Regions from separate parts of the Streptomyces sp. NBC_01390 genome, predicted to be linked through region 2. Evidence: riboswitches for the same ligand, from Rfam matches in the RefSeq annotation. Region 2 holds a riboswitch; the other holds the start of a gene.
What was found. Region 2 has a riboswitch for thiamine pyrophosphate ahead of OG241_RS40255 (thiamine ABC transporter substrate binding subunit). Riboswitches for the same ligand answer to the same signal wherever they lie in the genome.

Region 1 (3,203 bases), 2.5 Mb from region 2:
ATGGCACGGAGGGTAGACAGAACGATCAAGGAACGGGGGTTCTTGTCCCTTCCGTTACCGCTCGCACGGGAACCTTCCGATACTCCTCCACTCGTTTCTCACTCCGCGAGCGGCAGGTACACCCGGTTGCCGCTGGCCGCGAACTCCTTCGACTTCTGGAGCATCCCCTCAGCGACCTCCTCCGCCGTCGCATCCGCAGCCGCCGTACCGCCGAACCGCTCTGTGATGCTCTGGCTGATCTTCATCGAGCAGAACTTCGGCCCGCACATGGAGCAGAAGTGGGCCGTCTTGGCGGGCTCGGCCGGCAGGGTCTCGTCGTGGAACTCCCGTGCTGTGTCCGGGTCGAGGGCCAGGTTGAACTGGTCCTCCCACCGGAACTCGAAGCGGGCGTCGGAGAGTGCGTCATCCCAATCCTGCGCACCTGGGTGCCCCTTGGCGAGGTCGGCTGCATGGGCGGCGATCTTGTAGGTGATGACGCCGGTCTTGACGTCGTCACGGTTCGGCAGACCCAAGTGCTCCTTGGGTGTGACATAGCAGAGCATGGCCGTGCCCCACCAGGCGATCATCGCGGCACCGATGCCGGAAGTGATGTGGTCGTACGCCGGCGCGACGTCAGTCGTCAGCGGGCCGAGCGTATAGAACGGAGCTTCATCACAGATCTCCTGCTGAAGGTCGATGTTCTCCTTGATCTTGTGCATCGGGACGTGGCCCGGGCCTTCGATCATCGTCTGTACATGGAAACGCTTCGCGATCGTGTTGAGTTCCCCGAGCGTCCGCAACTCCGCGAACTGCGCCTCGTCGTTGGCGTCCGCGATCGATCCGGGGCGCAGGCCGTCGCCGAGCGAGTACGTGACGTCGTACGCGGCGAGGATCTCGCACAGTTCTTCGAAGTTCTCGTACAGGAACGACTCCTTGTGGTGCGCCAGGCACCAGGCCGCCATGATCGATCCACCGCGCGAGACGATGCCGGTCTTGCGGTTCGCGGTGAGCGGTACGTACGCCAGGCGGACGCCCGCGTGCACCGTCATGTAGTCCACGCCCTGCTCGGCCTGTTCGACGACCGTGTCCTTGTAGATCTCCCAGGTCAGTTCCTCGGCCCTGCCGTCCACCTTCTCCAACGCCTGGTACAGCGGCACCGTGCCGATGGGAACGGGGGAGTTGCGCAGCACCCATTCGCGGGTGGTGTGGATGTTGCGGCCGGTGGACAGGTCCATGACCGTGTCGGCGCCCCAGCGCGTCGCCCAGGTCATCTTCTCGACCTCTTCCTCGATGGAGGAAGTGACGGCGGAGTTGCCGATGTTGGCGTTGACCTTCACCAGGAACCGCTTGCCGATGATCATCGGCTCGATCTCCGGGTGGTTGACGTTCGCGGGCAGTACCGCACGTCCGGCCGCGATCTCCTCGCGGACCACCTCGGGATCGAGGTTCTCCCGGAGCGCCACGAACTCCATCTCGGGCGTGACCTCGCCGCGGCGGGCGTACGCGAGTTGCGTCACCGCCTGTCCACTCCGGCTCCGGCGCGGCTGCCGGGGCCTTCCCGGGAACACCGCGTCGAGGTTTCGGAGGCCGCCGCGCGGCGAGGTGTGCTTGATCCCGTCGTCCTCCGGGCGGACGGGGCGGCCCGCGTACTCCTCGGTGTCGCCTCGGGCGATGATCCAGTTGTCGCGCAGAGGCGCCAGCCCCCTGCGGACATCCGTGTCGACCTGCGGATCGGTGTACGGGCCCGACGTGTCGTACAGGGTGACCGACTTCCCGTTGGTGAGGTGCACCTGACGGACCGGCACCCGCAGGTCGGGGCGCGAGCCACCGACATACCCCTTGTGCCAGCCGACGGACTTCCCGACCCCCTGGGACTGTTCGCCCTGAGTGGGCTGGTCGTCCTGGTCGGAGGCAGGCGTGCGTGTGTCCTTGATGGTCATGAGACCTACTCCCTACGCCGGCATTACCCGGTAACAGGTTCAGCGGTCGACGCAGCGGATTCCGTCTGCCGATGTTTCATGTGAAACATCACTCGTTCCACGTGTTCCACGTGAAACATCGCTAAGACGGAGGTCAGCGCCCTCTCAGCCCGGTGCTCCGAGCTCCCGCGTGTGCAAAGGTGCCTCCACGCTAGCGTCAATTTGGGCGAGGTGAACAGAGGGCCCCTGCCGTTCTTGCGATGATCGGGCGGTGACCACGACCCAAGGACCCCCGTACCCGCCCTCCGAGCCGGCGCGCGGAAGCGGTGCCGGGCACGGCTCCGGACCCGGCAGTGGCAATGGCGGCCCCGGCCAGGAGCGCGGGCTGCGATCCGGCAACGGCCCCGGCGGCCTCGGTGGCGTGTCAGGGCCCGGAGCAGGAACAGGCGGAGCGACCGGAGGGAATCAGGGTCCCGGGTACGGGCCCGGTCGCAGGATCGATCGCGGCTACGGGCCCGGAGCGGGCCCGGGCCGAGTCGGCCGTCCTGGACCGGGTGACCCGGACCACGGGTTCGGCGCCGAGGGGCCCGGGACCGGCCAGTTCGGCCCGCTTCCCGTGTCCGGCGCCAGACGGGGTCCTGGCCCCGGAGCAGGTGACGGGCGCGAGCACGAACACGGAGCCGGGCCGGGTCAGCACACCGACCATGGGCATCATGGGCATGGGAACGGACCCGGCGACGGGCACGGTGGCGGACCCGGCGGAGGTTCTGGCGGTGGGCACGGCCCCGGACCTGGTGGTGGGGAACATGGGGACGGGCCGGGTGACGCCCACGGTCCCGATGACAACGGCGGTCAATCGCACGGCCACAGTCACAGCCATGGGCCGGCCGCCCCTGTCTCCGTCCACCTGCGAAAGATCATCGGGGCGATTCTGATCCCCTTCGCCGCGGCGGTCGTGGTCGGGCTCGTGGTGCTGTGGCCCGGGGGCGCCCCGGCGCACCAGCGCACGGGCGTCGGTTTCGATCGGCAGACCCAGGAAGCCACGGTCACCAAGGTCGTCTCGGTGGACTGCAAGTCCGTCAACGCCTCGGGGGAGACCCCGACCGGCGACACGTCCACCGCCGAGGGCTCCTCGGCACAGCAACAGGCGACCGGCGACTGCAAGAGGGCGACGATCCGGGTCGACACCGGTGACGACAAGGGCCGTACGTTCACGGAGATCGTGCAGCCGGACCAGTCACGGCAGTTGCACCAGGACGAGAAGGTCGTGGTCGCATACGAGCCCTCGGCGCCGAAGGACCTGCA
Region 2 (3,203 bases):
CGAGGCGCTGCTCGATCAGGGCGACGGGCTGCCCTCGGACACCATCCGTGAGCAGACGACCGGGGCGGTGAGTGTCTTCGCCGATCTGGACGGTGTTTCCCGGTACTACGACGAGATCCGTACCGGGGCGGTCGCGGCGGCGGAGGACGGTGTCGAAGCGGCCGTGCCCTGGCTGGGCGCGCTCGGGGTGCACACCAGATCGATGACCGAGCTGGGCGAGACGTGCGCCGGGGTCGGCGAGTCCCTCGTCTATCTCCGTGAGCGCACCGAACGACTGCGCGCCGACCTCCTCCCGCTGCGTCAGGCGGCCCACGAGGCCCTGCGGGCCGCCCAGGACGAGCTGGCTGTCGCCCAGGGCGCCGACGGCTGGCACAGCTGGCAGACGGACCTCGCCGCCCTGGGACACCGGCTGACCGAACTGGACGGGGGCCGCGTCACCCCGACGGCCCGGCGCAAGGTCAGCGACCACTACCGCGAGCTGGAGCGGGAGGTGACGCGGCTTCGGGGGGTGATGGCTGCGGCGCCTCGGTGAGAACGTAGCGGGCGAGAGCGTGGAGAGGGTCGCTGACCTGGGCTTCTGTGCTTGTACGTGAGGTTGTCCACAGGGCGGCGAGGGGGTGTCCGGATGTCTGCGACACTGGTATGGCCATGCCTAAGCCCGGAGAACTCACATTCATCGCCCCGCGCGGAGCTCAGAAGCCGCCGCGGCATCTTGCCGATCTCACGCCCCTCGAGCGTAAAGAGGCCGTTGCCGCGATCGGTGAGAAGCCGTTTCGTGCCAAGCAGCTCTCGCAGCACTACTTCGCGCGGTTCGCGCACGACCCGGACGAGTGGACGGACATTCCGGCCGCCTCGCGCGGCAAGCTCCAGGAGGCGTTGCTTCCGGAGCTGATGACGGTCGTCCGTCATCTGTCGACCGACCAGGACACCACCCGCAAGACGCTGTGGCGGATGTTCGACGGGACGCTCGTCGAGTCGGTGCTGATGCGGTACCCGGACCGGGTGACCATGTGCATCAGCTCGCAGGCCGGGTGCGGGATGAACTGCCCGTTCTGCGCGACCGGGCAGGCCGGGCTGGACCGGAACCTGTCCACCGCCGAGATCGTGCACCAGATCGTGGACGGGATGCGTGCGCTTCGGGACGGGGAGATCCCCGGTGGCCCCGCGCGGCTCTCCAACATCGTCTTCATGGGCATGGGCGAGCCCCTCGCCAACTACAAGCGCGTCGTCGGCGCCATCCGCGCGCTGACCGACCCCGCGCCGGACGGCATGGGGCTGTCGCAGCGTGGGATCACCGTCTCGACCGTCGGACTGGTACCGGCCATCAACCGGTTCTCCGACGAGGGCTTCAAGTGCCGGCTCGCCATCTCCCTGCACGCGCCCGACGACGAGCTGCGCGACACCCTCGTGCCCGTCAACACGCGGTGGAAGGTGCGGGAGGTCCTCGACGCCGGGTGGGAGTACGCGGCGAAGTCGGGGCGTCGGCTGTCCATCGAGTACGCGATGATCCGGGACATCAACGACCAGGCCTGGCGTGGTGACCGGCTCGGGCGGCTGCTCAGGGGCAAGCCCGTGCACGTCAACCTGATTCCGCTGAACCCGACTCCGGGGTCCAAGTGGACCGCCTCGCGGCCCGAGGACGAGAAGGCGTTCGTCGAGGCGATCGCCGCTCACGGCGTGCCCGTCACCGTTCGGGACACGCGGGGGCAGGAGATCGACGGGGCGTGCGGTCAGCTGGCGGCCACCGAGCGGTAGTCTTACGCCGTACCTACATATCTTCATATTCCGACAGGGGAGCGCCACAGCGCTGAGAGTGCGGGACAGACCGCAGACCCTCTGAACCTCGCCCAGGTCATTCTGGGTAGGAAGTTCGGTCATCACTCAAGCTGTTGCGCCCTGCCCGGAACCCGTCATGGGGTCCGGGCAGGGCCGCGTCTCTTCCTGGTCATCCCAGGAGGAAAAATCCGGTGAGCATCACCAAGCAGGTCACGGCCCTTGCCGTCGGGCTCGGGCTCGTCACGCTGTCCGCGTGCGGGTCCGGGGACGGCGGCAGCGGTTCGGCGGCGGACTCCAAGACCGTCACCCTCGTCAGCCATGACTCGTGGGCCGTCTCGAAGGGTGTCCTCGCCGCCTTCGAGAAGCAGTCCGGGTACACCGTCAAGGTCCTCAAGGACGGCGATGCCGGCCAGGCCGTCAACAAGGCGATCCTGACCAAGGACAACCCGCAGGGCGACGTCTTCTTCGGCGTCGACAACACCCTGCTCTCCCGCGCGCTCGACAACGGGCTGTTCCAGTCGTACGAGGTGAAGGACGCCGACGCGATCCTGCCCGCGTACCGGACCGACGCGGACAAGCACCGGGTCACGCCGATCGACACCGGCGACATCTGCGTCAACTACGACAAGGCCTGGTTCAGCGAGCACAAGCTGACGCCGCCCGAGTCCTTCGACGATCTGGTCAAGCCCGCCTACAAGGATCTCCTCGTCACGGAGAACGCCTCCACCTCCTCGCCCGGACTCGGCTTTCTGCTCGGCAGCGCCGCGAGGTACGGCGACGACGGCTGGGCCGGCTACTGGACGAAGCTCAAGGCCAACGGCGTGAAGGTCGTCGACGGCTGGGAGCAGGCCTACAACGAGGAGTTCTCCGGGTCGGCCGGCGGCAAGAAGGCCAAGGCGGACCGGCCGCTCGTCGTCTCGTACGCCTCCTCGCCGCCCGCCGAGGTGATCTTTGCCGACCCGAAGCCGACCACCGCGCCGACCGGCGTCGCGACCGGCACCTGCTTCCGGCAGATCGAGTACGCAGGACTGCTCAGCAACGCCGGGAACAGCAAGGGCGGCAAGGCGCTGCTCGACTTCCTGGTGGGCAAGGCCTTCCAGGAGGACATGCCGCTCAACATGTTCGTGTACCCGGTGCGTGGGGGCGCCAAGGTGCCTGCCGAGTTCACCGAGTTCGGGCCGCAGGCCAAGGACCCCGAGACGATGGACCCCGCGAAGATCGCCGAACACCGTGACCAGTGGGTCAAGTCGTGGACATCGCTCGTACTGAAGTAGCGGCAGCGGTCCCGGCGGCTGTGCGCCGGCAGGGCGCCGCTCTGCGCGGTGCCCTGCTGGTGGTGCCCGTCGTCTTCTTCGCGCTCTTCTTCGCCTATCCCGTCGCCGCGATCGTCGCGCGGGGCCTGCACGTCGACGGGGTCTGGCGGCTGG

Region 1: linked by a shared signal. The riboswitch ahead of thiC (phosphomethylpyrimidine synthase ThiC) and the one ahead of OG241_RS40255 (thiamine ABC transporter substrate binding subunit) in region 2 are both predicted to bind thiamine pyrophosphate.

Annotation. Positions count from the first base shown of each region.
Region 1 is NZ_CP109551.1:6,422,656-6,425,858, reverse strand. It holds gene OG241_RS28910 (hypothetical protein) at 1-2, opposite strand, end outside; gene thiC (phosphomethylpyrimidine synthase ThiC) at 99-1,919, opposite strand; TPP riboswitch at 1,912-2,098, opposite strand; gene OG241_RS28900 (YibE/F family protein) at 2,515-3,203, shown strand, end outside.
Region 2 is NZ_CP109551.1:8,947,628-8,950,830, forward strand. It holds gene OG241_RS40245 (hypothetical protein) at 1-532, shown strand, start outside; gene rlmN (23S rRNA (adenine(2503)-C(2))-methyltransferase RlmN) at 649-1,755, shown strand; TPP riboswitch at 1,781-1,886, shown strand; gene OG241_RS40255 (thiamine ABC transporter substrate binding subunit) at 1,968-3,050, shown strand; gene OG241_RS40260 (ABC transporter permease) at 3,026-3,203, shown strand, end outside.